DNA from 3 places in the Shinella sp. R2-11 genome. Region 2 is predicted to be linked to each of the others. Evidence: predicted binding sites of a transcription regulator. Region 2 holds the regulator's gene; each other region holds the start of a gene.
What was found. Region 2 encodes LexA, which represses DNA repair genes until DNA is damaged. Its sites were predicted from a motif close to TGTTCNNNNTGTGTTCNG; they were not measured.
Positions count from the first base shown of each region.

Region 1: the regulator LexA is predicted to act here: its motif matches at 2,879-2,896, upstream of ACZ1A1_RS09830 (ImuA family protein).
Region 3: the regulator LexA is predicted to act here: its motif matches at 4,457-4,474, upstream of ACZ1A1_RS23700 (DNA recombination protein RmuC).

Region 1 covers NZ_JBVAPC010000003.1:302,074-308,046, forward strand. Annotated here, with positions in the region: gene ACZ1A1_RS09820 (error-prone DNA polymerase) at 1-658, opposite strand, end outside; gene ACZ1A1_RS09825 (DUF6504 family protein) at 655-2,178, opposite strand; gene ACZ1A1_RS09830 (ImuA family protein) at 2,093-2,851, opposite strand; gene ACZ1A1_RS09835 (hypothetical protein) at 3,022-3,327, shown strand; gene ACZ1A1_RS09840 (hypothetical protein) at 3,384-3,707, opposite strand; gene ACZ1A1_RS09845 (GlxA family transcriptional regulator) at 3,783-4,802, opposite strand; gene ACZ1A1_RS09850 (SMP-30/gluconolactonase/LRE family protein) at 4,915-5,814, opposite strand; gene ACZ1A1_RS09855 (TetR family transcriptional regulator) at 5,867-5,973, opposite strand, start outside.
Region 2 covers NZ_JBVAPC010000002.1:299,066-305,038, forward strand. Annotated here, with positions in the region: gene ACZ1A1_RS06165 (ComEC/Rec2 family competence protein) at 1-931, shown strand, start outside; gene lexA (transcriptional repressor LexA) at 912-1,637, opposite strand; gene ACZ1A1_RS06175 (molybdopterin molybdotransferase MoeA) at 1,731-2,954, opposite strand; gene moaC (cyclic pyranopterin monophosphate synthase MoaC) at 2,954-3,448, opposite strand; gene trpC (indole-3-glycerol phosphate synthase TrpC) at 3,448-4,263, opposite strand; gene trpD (anthranilate phosphoribosyltransferase) at 4,272-5,294, opposite strand; gene ACZ1A1_RS06195 (peptidylprolyl isomerase) at 5,311-5,973, opposite strand, start outside.
Region 3 covers NZ_JBVAPC010000013.1:58,129-64,101, reverse strand. Annotated here, with positions in the region: gene ACZ1A1_RS23710 (methyl-accepting chemotaxis protein) at 1-1,998, opposite strand, end outside; gene ACZ1A1_RS23705 (ribokinase) at 2,284-3,186, opposite strand; gene ACZ1A1_RS23700 (DNA recombination protein RmuC) at 3,231-4,424, opposite strand; gene def (peptide deformylase) at 4,537-5,061, shown strand; gene fmt (methionyl-tRNA formyltransferase) at 5,106-5,973, shown strand, end outside.

The DNA of each region.
Region 1 (5,973 bases), on a different contig from region 2:
CGCGCAGGAAGCCCGCATTGTCGATGACGACGTTGTGACGGATGCAGGTCATGATGTCCTGCAACATGCGGCGGCCGGGCTCGTGGTAGAGCACGTCGTTGGTGACGACGGTGGGCACGCGGTACCGTGCTGCGAGGTTGGACAGTTCGAAGAGGCGGAGCTGGTCGTTCGGCCGGCGGCGGAGCGTCAGGGCGAGATAGCAGCGGTCGCGGAAGGTCTCGGCAAGGCGGCGAAGCTGGAAGGCGGCGGTATCGTCCGCCTCGTCAGGCATCAGCACGGCAAGAAGCCCCTCGTTCCATTCCACGACATCGGCCCAGTCGATATGGCACTTGCCCTTGCCCGCCCGCTTCTTGCCGAGGGTGAGCAGGCGGCAGAGACGGGCATAGGCATCGCGGTCAGTGGGATAGACGAGCAGCGACATGCCGTCGGCAAGGTCCAGCCGGCAGCCGACGACGAGACGGACCTGGGGCATGTCCGATGGCAGCTCCTTCGCCGCCCTGTGGGCCTGCACGACGCCGGCAAGGCTGTTGCGGTCCACCACGGCGAGAGCATCGATGCCGAGGGCGCTCGCCTGCGCGAACAATTCCGCCGCGCTGCTCGCCCCGCGCAGGAACGAGAAATGGGAGGTGACCTGAAGCTCGGCGTAACGCGGTTTCATGCGAAGATTCCGTGCAGAAACCAGCGCCCGGCGCCGTTCGCGGCCTCGGCCTCGTCGCCCGAGCGGAAGAGCCAGAACCGCTCGCCGGCCTCGTCCTCCACCTGGAAATAGTCGCGCACGGCGGCAAGCTCGGCGTCGCGCTTCCACCATTCGCCGAAGATGCGCTCCGGCCCGTCGGCGTGCTTGACGCGCCGGCGCATGCCGCGCCAGGTGAAGAAGGCGGGCGGGTGGTCGGGCAGGAGCGCCACGACCTCGACGGGCTCCGGCCGCGCCAGGAGACGGGCGGGGCGCGGCCAGTTCCCCTGCCATGTGGCCCCGCTGTCGGGGGCAAGCGGGGCGATGCGCTGGACGGAGCGTTCCGGCACGTCGCTTTCGACCGGCGCGATGCGGTAGAGGCGGCGCGCGCCGATGCGGTTGGCGATCACGTCGACGAGCCCGGCAAGGTCCGCCCTCTCCTCCTCGACCAGAGAGGAAACGGCCTGTTGCAGGACGAGCGGTTCGGCAAGCGTGGCGGTCAGGTCTAGGATCTCGATGCCGAAGCCCGGATCGATCGTCTCGATCCGGTCGCAGAGGAGCCGGACGAGCCGCTTCTCCTCCCGCACCGCCCGGGCCGTGCCGACGCGGATCGCCTGAAGGGAGGCATCGACGCGGTGGAAGACGAGGTCGAGCCGCCGCGCGCCGAGCCCGCGCTTTTCCAGCGCAAGGCAGAGATCCTGCACGAGGGCGGCCGTATAGCGCGCGATGGTCTCCGGCGCGCCGATCGGCTCGCCGAAGACCTTGCGGACGGTCACGAGCTCGGGATCGCGCAGCGGATCGACAGGCTCCGAGACGATGCCCTGCACCTGGTCGAGCCGGCGGCCGAGGAGCGCCCCGAAACGCAGGACGAGCGGCGCGCGCGGCACGGCCAGCACATCGCCGATGCTGGCAAAGCCGAGGACATGCAAGCCCGTCACGGTTTCCGGCGGAATGCGCAGGCCCTGGAGCGGCAACGGCGACACGGCCCCACTCGCCGCGCCGGGCGACACGACGCGAACGGGATCGGCCATAAAGCGTGCCACGGCATAGGCCGCGCCCCAGCTGTCGGCCACCGCGGCACGGGCAGCGATGCCCGAGGCGGCAAGGCGGTTGACGAGGCCCGTCAGCATGCGCTCCTCGCCGCCATGCAGGTGGTCGGCGCCGGTCGTGTCGATGACGAGGCCATCCGGCGGATCCGGCGCGACGATGGGCGCGTAGTGCTGCAAGGCCCAGAGGGAAAGGCGGGCGAGCGCCACGGCATCGGCCGCGGGATCGGCCGGCATGGTCAGGATGTCGGGCAGCAGGGCATGCGCCTTGGTCAGCGGCATGCCGACGCGCAGGCCCGCCTCTTCCGCCGGGCGGCTCACCGCCGTCACGATCCGGCGCGGACCATCCCGCCCGACGAGAACGAGCCGCCGGTCAGGCGGAGGCGCCGAGGCGCCAAGCGCCCGTCTCAGGCGATCGATCGGCCAGCCGGGAAGAAAAAGCGATACGACCCTCGGCATCGGATGCCTCCACTTCGAACTTCGCCGCCTCGCCGGCCCGGCAACGGGTCAGCTCCAGCAGCCATCGGGCCCGGCCGATGCCGGGCACGGCAAGCGGCACGGACGGCCGCATGGAAACCCGCCAGCGCGTCACGGCGGCGGAAGGCAGCGCGAAGGCATCGGTGCCCCTTCCCTGCCGGAAGCGGCGCAAGGCGATGCCGAGCGTGCCGCCGGCTTCCGCGGCAAGCTGCAGGCGACGCGAGGCGGTCATCGACAGCCGCGCGACCTCCGCCACCACCGCGCCGAGCCCGCCATGGCGCAGCCCCTCCTCGAAACAGAGGAGCAGGCTCTTCTCGTCGCCGGCCTCCACATAGAGGACGCGGCCGGGGGCAAGTCCCGCCTGCGCCAGCGCCGGGGCGAAGAGGTCCGGCCGTGTCAGGCACCAGAGCACCTGGCCTTTCGTGCGCGCGGCGATGCCGGCGGCAAAGAGCATGGCGGCCGCCCCTTCCACGGCGTCGTTGCCGCCGCCGCAGACCTCGTGCAGGCTGGCGAGCGCCAGCCCGCCGCCGGGCAGCCGGTCATCGATCTCCGGCACGCCGAAGGGCAGAACCGCCCGGTCGCGCAAGGCGCGGCCGTCGAACTGCCGGATGCGGTCGCGCAGGTCTGCGACAACGGCATGGACGGAGGCGGACATGGCTTTGCGGCTCCTCTGACGGATAATCGTTCTCTATTTGTTCTCTATCTCCGAAAGAGTCAACCGGCCTTTCCGGCCGGAAAGATCACAGATTGAATCATCGGCGGGAACCAACTGGCACGGCGGAAGTTTCTCCTCCCGCCATTCCCACCAATGCAGGAGACATGCCCATGGCTGACGAAAAGAGCACCGGCAAGCGCACGCTCGGCGTCGTTGAAGGTCGCGACACCATTTCGGAGGAAGCGAAGACCGCCGCCGCGGAGGCCGCGGTCAGCGAGCAGATCGAGGCGCTGAAGGCGGAGATCAGCCGGCTGAAGGAATCCGCAGGCCTGATCGCCGAAGGTACGGGGCAGCTTGCGGTCGCCAAGGCGGAATCGCTGCGCGAGGACCTGCGCCAGACCATTCAGGCCAATCCGATCGCCGCCCTCGCCGGCGCCGCCCTCATCGGCTATCTCTGCGGCCTGCGCCACCGGTAGGCGATCTTTCCCGATACCATGAAAAAAGCCCGGCATTGCCGGGCTTTCTTATATGTTCAGAACCAGCGCTGGCGGCGCGGCGATTCGCTTTCGAGGGACCCGAGCAGATAGCCGAGCACGATGCCGGCCAGCCCCGCGCCCAGCACGAGCGTGGAAAGGGCGGCGGGATGCTCCCGCGCGGTCTGCGCGACGGCCGCGCCTTCGTTGCGCACGTATTTCGTCGCGGAGCGGACGGCGGGACGGGCGGCCTCCATGGCGCTGCCGGCGCGCTCGCGCACGGTTTCATAGGCCTCGGCCCCCCGCTCGCCGAGATCCTTCTGAAGCTGGGCGATCTCGTCACGCAGGGCGGAAATCTGGGATTGGACGTCATTGCTTGCCATTGCGGTCTCCTTGTCAGCAATCCAGACCGAACGAATGGCGCGCGGCTTGGTTCCCGGCCGCGGGGAGAATTGCGCTCAGCCCGCCTGGCGGCGACCGTCGCGGCGGATCTGCGAGGGCGTGTCGCCGAAGGCGGCGCGGAAGCGCCGGGTGAAGTGCGACAGGCTCTCGAAGCCGGTCTCCAGCGCGATCTCGATCAGCGGCTTGTTGGTGCGCACCACCATGTTGAAGGCGGCCGCCATGCGGATCTTCATGTAGATCGCGCTCGGCGAGGCGCCCATGTCGCTCTCGAACAGCCGCTCGAGCTGGCGGCGCGAGACATTCGTCATCGTGGCGATGCTGTCGATGGACAGGAGGTCCTCGGTGTGCTGCTCCATCATCATGATGGCGAGATGCACGCGCCGGTCGCGGGCCTCCAGGCCCAGCGGATTGCGCGGCTGGATGTCCGTGGCGTCGCGCCGGTGGCGAATCTGCAGGATTTCCAGCGCATTGCGCTCGGCCGCCTCGCCGACGTGATGGCGCACGAGCGTTGCCGCAAGGTCCGCGACGCTGCTGCCGCCGGCACAGGTCGCCACCTTGCCGTCGAAGCGGAAGATCTGCTCCGACGTCGCATCGATATCGGGATAGCGGGCGCGGAAATCGCGATGATGCAGCCAGCTCACGCAGGCCGTATGCCCCTTGAGCAGGCCCGCCTCGGCAAGGATGAAGCTGCCCGTACAGAGCCCGATCAGGCCGACGCCGGCATTGGCCGCCTTGCGCAGATAGGTCGTCGCATAGCTGTCGATCGGCTCCTCCACGCTGAGGAGACCGCCGACGACGGCGATATAGTCGAAACAGGAAGGATCGGCGAAGGGCGCGGTCGGCGCGACCTGGATGCCGCTGGAGGAGGAAATGAAATTGCGCGTGCTGCTGAGCACGTCCCAGTCGCAGTTGACGCGGCGGGAGCGGTCCTCGCTGTCGCTGGCAAGCCGCAGCGTATCGACGAACAGCGCGAAGGCAGAGAGCGTGAAGCTCTTCGACAGGATGAAGCCGACGCGCAGCGCCTTCGGGGCCGACGCGGCATTCATCTCCTTCGACGTCCGAACCTCAACCGCCATCCAGCTCTCCCAACCGTTTCGCCGGAGAATATCGTCACCGGCAAGGCCCTCGCAAGAGCCATAGCAGATTTCCCGGGCCCTCTCCATTCCCTGCCCGCGCTTTATGGAAGGATCAGGGCCGGCGGGCGCCCCGGACGGCCAGCGACACCGCATAGAGCGAGGTGGTGGCGGTGATGAAGAGGCGGTGGCCGCCCCGCCCGCCGAAGCAGATGTTGGACACGGTCTCCGGCACGAGGATCCGGCCGAGGCGCTGGCCGTCCGGCGCGATGCAGTGCACGCCGTCGCCGGCGGAGGACCAGAGATTGCCGTTCTCGTCCACGCGCATGCCGTCCGCGCAGCCGGGCGAAATGGTGTGGAAGACCTCGCCGCCCGTCAGGCTCCAGTTGCCGGCAACGTCGAAGGCGCGGATATGGCGCGGATCGTCCGTGTGGACGCGGCCGGTATCGGCGACATAGAGGCGCCTTTCATCCGGGCTGAAGGCAAGGCCGTTGGGGCAATTGAAGTCGGTGAGCATCGCCCGGACATGGCCGGAATGCGGATCGACGCGGTAGACGTGGCAGGCAAGCTCCTGCTCGCTGCGCGTGCCCTCGTAATCGGAAGCAATGCCGTAATGCGGATCGGTGAACCAGATCGCCCCGTCCGAGGTCACGACCACGTCGTTCGGCGAATTCAGCGACTTGCCCTCATAGCTGTCGGCGATCACGGTGATCGCGCCGTCGTGCTCGGTGCGGGTCACGCGGCGCGTGCCGTGCTCGCAGGTCACGAGCCGCCCTTCCCGGTCGCGCGTGTTGCCGTTGGAGAAATTCGACGGCTCGCGGAACGTCGTGATCCCGAGCGCGGGGCTCCAGCGCAGCATGCGGTTGTTGGGAATATCCGAGAACAGCAGGCAATCGTGATCGCCGAACCAGACGGGCCCCTCCGTCCAGTCGAACCCTCCGGCGAGCTTCTTCAGCGGGGCATTGCCCAGCACGAAACTCGAAAACACTGCCTCTTCCGCCTCGAAAAACGACATCCATCCCTCCTCTGCCATGAGGAAGCTTTCTAACGGCTATGGCAGCGCCCGCCTAGCCCGGGATCGACAATCCGCCCGGAAGAGCGCGCTCTACCCAGTTCTCCAGGGCTTCGCGGATCGCCTCTCCCGCCGGCTGCGAACGCGTGAAGGCCCACCAGA
Region 2 (5,973 bases):
CGGCATGATGGCGGTGCTGCTCATGCCCTTCGGGCTCGACGCCATTCCCTTCGCCATCATGGGCAAGGGCATAGACTGGATGATCGCGCTGTCGAAATGGGTGGCCGGCTGGGAAGGGGAGATCGTCATCGGCCGCATCCCGCCGCTCGCCTTCCTGCTGATCGGCGTCGGCGGCGGCCTGCTCTGCATCCTGCGCACGCGGCTGCGCCATGCCGGAACGGCGCTCGTCCTCGTCGGGATCGGCGTTGCCTGCTGGCCGGAGGGACGCCCGCACCCGGAGGTGCTGGTATCGGAGGACGGCCGCCTCGTCGCCTTCCTCAGCGAGGGCAAGGTGGCAGCAAACCGCACGCGCCCGCCAGGCTTCATCTACGACCAGTGGCGAAGGGCACTCCGGCTCGGTGAGCTCGTGAAACCGGACATGCGGACGACCGCTGGCCTGACGATCGAACAGGTGAAAGAAGAACCGGCCGATACGTCACCGCAAAGGCGCCCGCGCCGGAAGGCCGACCGCGGGAAGGCGGAGGCCGCCTTGATCGCGGCGCTGGAGATGGCCGAACGGAAAAACGGCTTCGTCTGCGAAAGGAAAGCCTTCTGCGCCGCCGTCTCGCCGAGCGGCTGGCGGATCGTTACACTGGAGGACACCGCCTTCCTGGGGCTTGCCTGCGACGGGGCCGACCTCGTCGTCGTGCCCTTCGCCCTCCGGCTCGATGCCTGCCGCTCTGGTGCAAGGCTCGTCACCGCGCGGCACCTGAGGAGGACCGGCGCCCTCGAAATCCGGCCGGCGGCGGATTTAGGCTCCGAGGCGCTCGGCGATGCGGAGTTCGCGGGAGCCGTCGAAACGCTCGACCGCCCCTGGTCCCGGCACCGCACCTACGACTGGCGCACCGACCGTTTCGAAACGGACGCGCCGCTCAGTGATAGCGGCGAATAAGGCCGACCAGCTTGCCCTGGACCTTGACGCGGTCGGGGCCGAAGATGCGGGTCTCGTAGGCGGGATTGGCGGCTTCGAGCGCGATGGAGGCGCCCTTGCGGCGGAAGCGTTTCAGCGTCGCCTCCTCGTCGTCGACCAGCGCCACGATGATCTCGCCCGGATTGGCGCTGGTGGTGCTGCGGATGATGACCGTGTCGCCGTCCAGAATGCCGGCCTCGATCATCGAATCGCCCTTGACCTCCAGCGCATAGTGATCGCCGTTGCCGATCATCTCGGCCGGGACGGTGACGTCATGCGTGTTGTTCTGGATGGCGGAGATCGGTACGCCGGCGGCGATGCGGCCCATGACGGGCACCGAGACGGAAGAGGCCATCTCGGCCTGCGGCGCGGTGCGCTGTGGCGGGGCGGCGGCCGGCGCGGGCTGCTTGCCGCGGCTGCCTTCGATGACGGCGGGGGAAAAGCCGCGCCGGGGCTGGAGGCTGGGCGAATAGGCTTCCGGCAGCTTGATGACCTCGAGCGCCCGGGCCCGGTTCGGCAGCCGGCGGATGAAGCCGCGTTCCTCGAGCGCCGTGATAAGGCGATGGATGCCGGACTTGGAGGCAAGGTCCAGCGCATCCTTCATCTCGTCGAAGGACGGCGGAATGCCCGATTCCTTCATACGCTCATGGATGAACAGCAGGAGTTCCTGTTGTTTGCGCGTCAGCATGGCATCCCCATCGAGAATCGTGAAACAAATCCAGAACAGACACTATCTGTTCCATATGTGTTCCGCAAGGGGCCGCTGAAACAATAATGCCGCTCAGGCTGCGGGCTCGCGCAGGAGGAGGACGTCGCAGGGGGTGCCGGCGTTAGCGGCGGGCGCGTGCGGCGCGCGGATCAGCAGCCCTTCGGATTCGGCGAAGATCTTCATCATCGAGGAATCCTGCTTGTCAAAGGGTGTGACGAGGAGCTCGCCGGCCGGGCCGCGGGCGATGCGGGCGCGGACATAGTCCTGCCGATGGTCGTTCTCGCGGAGCGGCACGGCGGCGATCGCCTCGTGCCGGCGGCTCTTCGGCAGCAGGTGGGCGAGGCGGCGGACCAGCGGCTCCAGGAAGAGCAGCGAGCAGACCATGCTGGAGACGGGATTGCCGGGCAGGCCGACGAACTGAACCGGGCCGAGCCGGCCGACCATCAGCGGCTTTCCGGGCCGCATGGCGATGCGCCAGAAATCGAGCTCCATGCCGGCCTCGCCGAGCACCGGCTGGACGAGGTCGAAATCGCCGACGGAGGCGCCGCCCAGCGTCACCAGCACGTCGATGTCGAGCGACAGGGCATTGCGCACCGCTTCGAGGATAGCCTGCTTGTCGTCGCCGACAATGCCGAGATCGACGATCTCCGCGCCGGCCTCGCGGGCGATAGCCGAGACGCCGTAGGTGTTGGAGGCGATGATCTGGCTTGCGCCGGGGGATGCGCCGGGCGGCACGAGCTCGTCGCCGGTCGCCAGGACCGCGACGCGCGGGCGGGCATAGACGGCCAGCGCCGCATGGTTCATCGCGGCGGCGACGGTCAGGCGGCCGGGATCGAGCACGTCGCCGGCGTGCAGCACGATATCGCCTTCGAAGAAATCCTGGCCCCGCGGGCGGATATGGCGGCCCTTCGGCGTGAGGAAGGTGGTGCGGATGCGGCCGTCTTCCAGCCGTTCCGCGTCTTCCTGCAGGAGAACCGTGTCAGCGAAAGCGGGCAAGGGGGCGCCGGTGAAGATGCGCACGGCCTCGCCCGGACCTGCCGTTCCCTCGAAGGCATGGCCGGCGGCGGAGGTGCCGGCGATCTTGAGGACGGAACCGAGTTCGGCGATGTCCTCATGGCGGACGGCATAGCCGTCCATGGCGGAATTGTCGAAAGGCGGCTGGGTGAGGCGGGCGGCGACGTCCTCGGCGAGCACACGGCCCGCGGCCTCGTGGAGGCGCACCGTCTCCGTCCGTTGCACGGGCCTTGCCGCGGAAAGCAGGCGGCCGAGGGCATCGGAAACGGGCAGGAGGGACATCATGCGTCTCCGCGCTTGTAGTCGCCGGAGCGGCCGCCGGATTTTTCGCGCAGGCGCACGCCGCCGATCTCCATCTCCCGGTCGGCGGCCTTGGCCATGTCGTAGATGGTGAGGCAGGCGACGCTGACGGCCGTCAGCGCCTCCATCTCGACGCCGGTGCGGCCGGTGAGCTTCGCCATTGCCTCGATGCGCAGGCCCGGAAGCGTGCGGTCCTCGCGAATGTCCACGGCGACCTTTGTCAGCATCAGCGGGTGGCAGAGGGGAATGAGGTTCGACGTCTGCTTGGCGGCCATGATGCCGGCAAGACGCGCCGTGCCGATCACGTCGCCCTTCTTCGCGTCACCCTTGAGGATGAGGTCGAGCGTCGCCGGGGCCATGCGCACGAAGCCTTCGGCGACGGCGACGCGCACCGTCTCGGCCTTGTCGCCGACATCCACCATGTTGGCCTCGCCGGAAGCGTCGATATGGGTGAGTGTCCGGCCGTCCCCGGCCATCATTCGGCCGCCAGCATGCCGGCCTTGCCGGTGAGGAGCGCGCGCGTGGCGGCGGTCACGTCGTCCTTGCGCATCAGGCTTTCGCCGACGAGGAAGGTGGAGATGCCGACCTTGCCGAGGCGCTCGCAGTCGGCATGGGTGAAGATGCCGCTTTCGCCGACGAGCAGCCGGTCTTCCGGCACCATGCCGGCGAGCTTTTCCGAAACGGCGAGATCCACCTCGAAGGTGCGCAGGTTCCGGTTGTTGACGCCGACGAGCTTGGATTTCAGCTTGAGCGCGCGCTCCATCTCCGCTTCGTCATGCACCTCGATCAGCACGTCCATGCCGAGCGAGAAGGCGGCGTCCTCCAGCATCTTCGCGGCATCGTCGCTGAGCGAGGCCATGATGATGAGGATGCAGTCCGCGCCCCAGGCGCGCGCTTCCAGCACCTGGTAGCTGTCGAACATGAAATCCTTGCGCAGAGCGGGCAGGGCGCAGGCCTGACGGGCGGCCGTCAGGAATTCCGGGGCGCCCTCAAAGCTCGGCGTGTCGGTGAGCACGGAAAGACAAGCCGCGCCGCCGGCCTCATAGGCCCTGGCGAGCGCCGGCGGATCGAAATCCGGCCGGATGAGGCCCTTGGAGGGGCTTGCCTTCTTGATCTCGGCGATGAGGCCGAAGCGGCCTTCGGCCTTCCGGTCCCTGAGGCTTGCGAAGAAGCCGCGCGGCGGCTCCTGGTCGCGGATGCGGGCGCGAAGCTCGGCAGGGGCGACGCGCGCCTTGGCGGCGGCGATCTCCTCCAGCTTGTAGGCTTCGATCTTCTTGAGGATGTCGGTCATGGCCAATCCTACTCCGCCTGTCCCTCGTTGGAAACCGTAACGAGACGTTCCAGCGCGGCGCTGGCGCGGCCGCTTTCCAGCGATTGCGTGGCGAGCTTCATGCCCTCCGCCAGCGTCTCCGCCTTGCCGGCAATGACCAGCGAAGCGGCGGCATTGGCGAGCGAGATGTCCCGGTAGGGCATGTGCGCGCCGCCCAGCACCGAGAGGAGGGCGGCGGCATTGTGCATGCCGTCGCCGCCGCGAAGGTCGTCGAGCTTGACCTGCGAAAGGCGGAAATCGGCGGGCGTCAGCTCGAAGGTGCGGATCTTGCCGTTTTCGAGGGCGGCGACCTGCGTGGTGCCGGTCGTGGTGATCTCGTCGAGGCCCTCGCCATGCACGACCCAGATGCTTTCCGAGCCGAGATCGCGCATCACCTCGGCGATCGGCACCAGCCATTGCGGCGAGAAGACGCCGAGGAGCTGGCGCTTGACGCCGCCCGGATTGGAGAGCGGGCCGAGCAGGTTGAAGATGGTGCGCGTACCAAGCTCGACGCGCGAGGGGCCGACATGCTTCATCGCGGGATGATGGAGCTGGGCGAACATGAAGCCGAGGCCGGCATCGTGCACGCAGCGGGCGATCTCGGCCGGGCCGATATCGAGCTTCACGCCGAGGCAGGAGAGGGCGTCCGCGGTGCCCGACTTGGAGCTGAGAGCCCGGTTGCCGTGCTTGGCGACGGGAACGCCGGCGCCCGCGACGATGATCGCCGCCAGCGTCGAGATATTGTAGGTGCCCGCGCCGTCGCCGCCCGTGCCGACGATGTCGATGGCATCCGCCGGCACGTCGACCGGCAGCATGCGGGCGCGCATGGAGCCGACGGCGCCGTAGATCTCGTCCACGGTCTCGCCGCGCACGCGCAGCGCCATTAGGAAGCCGCCGATCTGCGAGGGCGTGGCGGCGCCCGACATGATGATCTCGAAGGCGCCGCGCGCCTCCTCGCGATCGAGCGTGGCGCCGGTGGCGACCTTGGCGATATAGGGTTTCAGATCGGACATGCGGTGCCTTTCTGCCTTATCGCGCGATGCTCTGCTCGGCGAGCGTGCGGTTGATGGAGACGCCGTAGGCCGATTGCAGCGAGCTGACCATCTGGTCGAGGATGTCGTCGCCGCTGGTGCGGGCGACGGCGACGATCTGCTGCTCGTCGTTCGAGAGCGCGTCGGTCGCGGCGTCCGCGTTCACCTCGGTGACCTTCAGCAGGATCTGGCCCTCGCCGTCGACGCCGGGCGCGGCGGCGACCTGGCCGAGCGGACCGGCAAAGGCGGCGGCGACGGCCGCCGGGCTCAGCACCGGATCCTGCGCGCCGCGATGAAGGCCTACCTTGTTTTCGACGACCATGCCGAGCTCTGCGGCGATGGCGGCAAGATCGCCGCCCTTGCGCACGCGCTCGGCCAGTTCCTCGGCCTTCTTGGCGAGGGTCTGGCGCTGCTGCTCGGCCGTCCAGTCGGCGACGACGCGCTCACGTACCTCGTCGAGCGTGCGGTCGCGTTCCGGGATCACGTCGAGCACCTCGAACCAAGCATAGCCTTCGCGGCCGACATTGATCGGCTGGGTCTCCATGCCGACATCCGTCTTGAAGACCTCGCCGAGCAGGGCGGATTCTTCCGGCAGTCCGGCGATCTCGTCGCCCTTCTGGTCGTTGCCCTGGGCGTCGGCGGCCTCGATGGTCACGGCCTT
Region 3 (5,973 bases), on a different contig from region 2:
CTGGCGGATCAGGCCGTTGATCTGGATGACCTGCTCGGCGATGTTCTCCAGCGCGCCGCCGGCCTTGCCGACGAGATCGACACCCTCGCGGACCTGCACCTCCGAGGTGTTGATCAGCGTCTTGATCTCCTTGGCGGCATTGGCCGAACGCTGCGCCAGTTCCCGCACTTCCTGCGCGACCACCGCGAAGCCCTTGCCGGCCTCGCCGGCGCGGGCGGCCTCGACGCCGGCATTGAGCGCGAGCAGGTTGGTCTGGAAGGCGATGTCGTCGATCACGCCGATGATGTTGGAGATCTCGCGCGACGAGTGCTCGATGCCGTGCATGGCGGCGATCGCCTTCTGCACCACTTCGCCGGACTTGCTGGCGTCGTTGCTGGCCGTGTCGACGGATTTCGCCGCGACGCGGGCGTTCTCGGCGCTGGAATTGACCTGCGAGGTCAGTTCGTCGAGCGCCGCGGCGGTCTCCTCCAGGCTGGCCGCCTGCTGCTCGGTGCGGTGCGAAAGGTCGGCCGCGCCCTTGGAGATCTCGCTCGTGCCGCCGCCGATATTGCCGACCGAGGCGTTGACCGTCTGGATCGTCTCCTCGAGGCTGGCGATGGCCGAGTTGAAGTCATTCTTGAGCTTGCCGTACTCGCCGGGGAAATCACCCGAGAGACGGAAGGTCAGGTTGCCGGACGAGAGCTGGGCAAGGCCGTCGCCGAGGCGGGCGACGATGTCGCGCTGCAGGGCGTTCGAAGAGGCCCGTTCGGCTTCCGAGCGGGAGCGCTCGGCCTCGGTCAGCTGGCGCTGGCTGTCGGCTTCGGCTTCCAGGCGCCTGGTGTCGGCGAGCTGGTGACGGAAGCCTTCGAGGGCCTTGGCCACCGAACCCGTCTCGTCCGAGCGCTGCTGGCCGGAGACCGGCTGCGTATAGACGCCGTCGCTGAGCGTCGCGACGTCGCTGACGAGGCCTGCGAGCGGCTTCTGCACGAAGAAGCGCACGGCGAAATAGAGGCCGGCCAGCACCGCGCCGAGCACGAGGAGGCCGCCGACGATCATCATGGTGGTCTGTTCGCGGATCGGCGCGGTGATCGCCGCGCGCGGCACGTCGACGAGGACGACCCAGCTCGTGTTGATGTCCGGCAGGGCGAAGGGATAGACGACGCGGTCGAAGGCGGAAAGCTCGCCGAAGGAAAGGTTCTCGACGCGGCCGACCTCGCCGGTGGCGAGCGCCTTCTTGACGATGTCGACGCCCTCGCCGTCATACTCCTTCATCAGGAGATCTTCCGTCGGGGCGACGATCCACTTGCCGGTCTGGGAGAGGAGCAGCACGCGGCCCTCGCCGAAGGGCTTCAGCTTGCTGAGCTTTTCGTAGAGCGTCTTCAGCGAGACGTCGATGCCGGTGACACCGATGCGCTTGCCGCCGGAAACGACCGGGAAGGCGATCGAGGCCATGGTGAAGCCTTCGCCGGTGGAGCTTTCCTTGTAGGGCTGGCTCATCGCGCCCTTGCCGCTGTCCGCGGCGAGCGCATACCACTCGGCCTTGTAGTCGGATTCGAAGGTGGAGAGCGCGATGGAGCCGTCCTTGCGCTTCGTCCAGTAGGGATTGAACGAGCCGTCCTTGAAGGTGCCGGTCGCCAGGTCCTCGGCCGTCTCGCGCGACTTGCCGTCGAAGGCGTTCGGCTCCTCGGCGAACCAGCTGCCGAGTGCGAAGCTGTTCTTCTCAGCATTCGCCTTGATGATGTCGACGACTTCCTTGCGGTCGAAATGCCCGCCGGAATGGCCCTGCTCGATCACGCCGGCCATGGAGCGCGCGGCACTGGCGAGCTGGCCGATATCGGTCGCGATGTCGGATGCGATCGCCTTGGCCTCCGTATCGGCTTCCGAATAGACGAGGCCGGCGACGCGGTCCTGGGACTGGCTGATGAGAACGGTATTGGACGCGAGCATGACGAGGGCAATCGTGCCGCCCGTGACCGCGATGAGCTTCGTCGCAAGCGACTTGGCCTGGAACTTGAACATGAAATCCTCACGATGGGATATGTCCGCGGCCGACGGCCGCGAAGGGGCACACTCGATTGCGGGGGTCTCCATCATGGAGTGCGGGGCGCGCGACCAGCGCCAGAGACGGTCCGGCCTGTCGAAGGCGGATATCTGGAGGTTTCAGTAACCGGTAAAATATTAATAAAAAGCCAAGTTCCGGGGCTGCGGCCTGCTCCGCCGGCTGAATTTTCAGGCGTCGCGGCAAAATGCGACGCCTGGTATAGGCTATGCGGATTCTCCTGACGCGGCGGTTGTGCCGTCTCGTCAGACCATCGCGTCGACGGCGGCGGCGAAGGGGATGGAGGGCTGCGCGCCGGGCTTGAGGCAGGCGAGCGAGCCGGCGACCGCCGCGCGGCGAAGCGCGTCCTTGAAGGCAAGGCCGGCATCGAGCGAGGCGGCGAGATAGCCGCAGAACGTATCGCCCGCCCCGACCGTGTCGACGGGCTCGATCTTGAGGCCCATGGCGCGGAAGACCTCATTCTTGCGGATGGCGACGACGCCGTCCGCGCCGAGCGTCACGATGATCGTCTGGCCGCTCTCGGCATGCAGGCGCCGCATGGTCGCCTCGCGCTCCTCGTCCGAAAGCTCGCCCTTGCCGACGAAGAGGTCGAATTCCGTCTCGTTGGCGACGAGGATGTCGGCCATCGCGCCGAGCGTCTTGGCGGCGGCGCTGAAGGGAGCGATGTTGACGATGGAGATGACGCCCTTCTGTTTGGCGGCGGCGAGCGCCGCCTCGATGGAGGCGTTGGGGATTTCGAATTGCAGCATCAGGTAGTCGCCGCGCGTCATCGCGCCGACCGAGCGGCGCGCATCCTCCTCGGCGACGGTACCGTTGGCGCCCGGCACGACGACGATGACGTTCTCGCCGTCGTCCTCGGCGACGAGGATATGGGCGGTGCCGGTCGCTTCCGCCGCCGAGCGCACGGCGTTGAGGTCGACGGCGGCGTCGGCGAGGAGGGCGAGCGCCTGGCTGCCCAGCCGGTCGTCGCCGACGGCGCCGGCCATGCGCACCATGGCGCCGGCGCGGCGGGCGGCGAGCGCCTGGTTGGCGCCCTTGCCGCCGGCGGCGGTGGTGAAGCTGGTGCCCATCACCGTCTCGCCCGGCTTCGGCAGGCGTTCAGGCGTTGCGATGAGGTCCATGTTGATGGAACCGAGAACGGTGATCATGAGAGCTGCCCCTTGTCGTTTCCGCCGGACACTGCCCGAGGCGGTCAGTCCTCGTCAACCACTCTCAGCCGCAACTGGCCCGTCCGGCTCTCGGTGGCCTTCTCCCGCTCGTGCGAAAGCTCCGGAACGGTCTCGAATTCGAGCTCGCCGATGCGCGCGCCGCGACGCGCAAGCTTCTCCGTGGACGTCAGAATCAGGTCCACGTCCTTCTGCGCGGAGGTGAAATGGCCATGCAGCTTGCGCACCCGGTCGTCGAGCCGCGTCAAATCGTCCATCAGCCGCGCGACCTCGCCCTGGATGACATGCGCCTGCTCGCGCATCCGCTGGTCCTTGAGGAGGGATTGCAGAACCTGAACCGAAAGCATCAGCAGCGAGGGCGAGACGATGACGATGCGGGCGCGGTGCGCGCGCTGCACGACGGGCTCGAAATTCTCGTGGATGCTGGCGAAGATCGATTCCGAGGGGACGAAGAGGAAGGCGGTGTCCTGCGTCTCGCCGGCAAGGAGGTATTTTTCCGAGATGTCCCGGATATGCACCTCCATGTCGCGGCGGAACTGCTGGGCGGCGATCTTTGCGGCCTCCGGCGAGCGCCCGTCCGCCATGGCGTTCCACGCCTCCAGCGGGAATTTCGCGTCGACGACGAGCGGCGGCTGGCCGTTCGGCATGCGGATGGTGCAGTCCGGGCGCACGCCGTTGGAAAGCTGCGCCTGGAACTGGTAGGCGCCGGGCGGCATCGCGTCGGCGATGATCGTCTCCATGCGCGACTGGCCGAAGGCGCCGCGCGTCTGCTTGTTGGAGAGAATGGCCTGGAGCCCGACCACGTCCTTCGCCAGCAACTGGATGTTCGTCTGGGCATTGTCGATCACCGCCAGCCGCTCCTGCAGGCGGCGCAGGTTCTCGTGCGTCGCCCTGGTCTGCTCGGAGATCGACTGGCCGAGCCGCTGCGTCAGCCCGTCGAGCCGGCTGTTGATCGCCTGGTTCGTCTCGGCCTGCTTGCTGCCGAACACCTCCGCCATGGCGGCAACGCGCCCCTGCATCTCGGTCTGTGCTTTCAGGAGTTCCCCGAAACGTAGCTCGGCCATCGCCGCAGCCTCCCGCTGGCGGTTGTGGCTTCGGCGTGCGGAAAGGAGTCCGAAGGCCGCCAGCAGCACGGCCGCAAGCAGCACCAGAGCCGGGCCGGGACCGCCGAGCCGGTGGAGGATGGAGGAGATGAGCGTGTCGAATGCGGGATCGATCATGCCGCGACCATAGCACGGATTGCGGCGGAAACCAGATCATAACGTGAACAAATCGCCGGGGAAGCCGGTGAAGTCGATTGAAAGCGCAAAAAAACCGCGCTAAGGGAGGCGCATGACCATCAAGCCGCTGATTATCCTTCCCGATCCGATCCTCCGTCAGGTTTCCAGGCCCATCGAAACCGTCGACGGCGAGGTGAAGAGGCTCGCCGACGACATGCTGGAGACCATGTACGATGCCCCCGGCATCGGCCTGGCCGCCATCCAGATCGGCGTCGCCCGCCGCATGCTCGTGCTGGACGTCTCCAAGGACGGCGAGGACAAGACGCCGCTCGTCTTCATCAATCCGGAAGTCGTCGCCTCGTCGGATGCGCGCTCGGTCTATGAAGAGGGCTGCCTGTCGATCCCGGACTATTATGCCGAGGTCGAGCGCCCGGCATCGATCACCGTCCGGCACCTCGACCGCGAGGGCAAGGAGCAGGTGACGGAGGCGGAGGGCCTGCTGGCGACCTGTCTCCAGCACGAGATCGACCACCTCAACGGCGTGCTGTTCATCGACCATATTTCCAAGCTGAGGCGCGAGATGGTGATCCGCAAGTTCACCAAGGCGGCCAAGATGCGCGGCAGCAAGGCGCTCTGAGGCGGCAATAGCCGCCCGCAATCCATTTCACGGGAGGCTGACCGATGGCCCTTCGCATCATCTTCATGGGCACGCCGGATTTCTCCGTCCCGACGCTGGAGGCGCTTGCCGAGGCGGGCCACGAGATCGTCGCGGTCTATTCGCAGCCGCCGCGCCCGGCCGGCCGCCGTGGCCTCGAACTGGTGAAGTCGCCGGTGCACCAGGCGGCCGAGCGGCGCGGCATTCCCGTCGTCACGCCCGTCAATTTCCGTGCGGAAGCCGACCGCGAAGCCTTCCGCGCCCATGGGGCGGATGTCGCGGTGGTGGTCGCCTATGGCCTCCTGCTGCCGGAAGCGATCCTGACCGGCACGCGTCTCGGCTGCTATAACGGCCATGCCTCGCTCCTGCCGCGCTGGCGCGGGGCGGCACCCATCCAGCGGGCGATCATGGCGGGCGACGACGAGACCGGCATGATGGTGATGAAGATGGACAAGGGCCTCGATACCGGCCCCGTCGCGCTCACCCGCCGCGTGGCCATAAGCGAGAACATGACGGCCGGTGCGCTGCACGATGCCCTGATGCAGGTGGGTGGTGCACTGATGGCCGAGGCCATGGGCAGGCTGGAGGCCGGCGACCTGACGCTGACGCCGCAGGCCGAGGAGGGTGTGCTCTACGCCGCCAAGATCGACAAGGCCGAGACCCGCATCGACTTCTCGAAGCCGGCTAAGAATGTTCACAACCATATCCGCGGCCTCTCGCCCTTCCCCGGCGCCTGGTTCGAGCTGCAAATCGGCGGAAAGCCGGAGCGCGTGAAGGTGCTGGCGAGCGAGCGGGCCGATGAAGGCGTTTCGAAGCCCGCCGGCACGGTGCTCGACGACCGGCTGACCATCGCCTGCGGGAAGGGCGCGGTGCGCCTCGTGCGTTTGCAGAAGG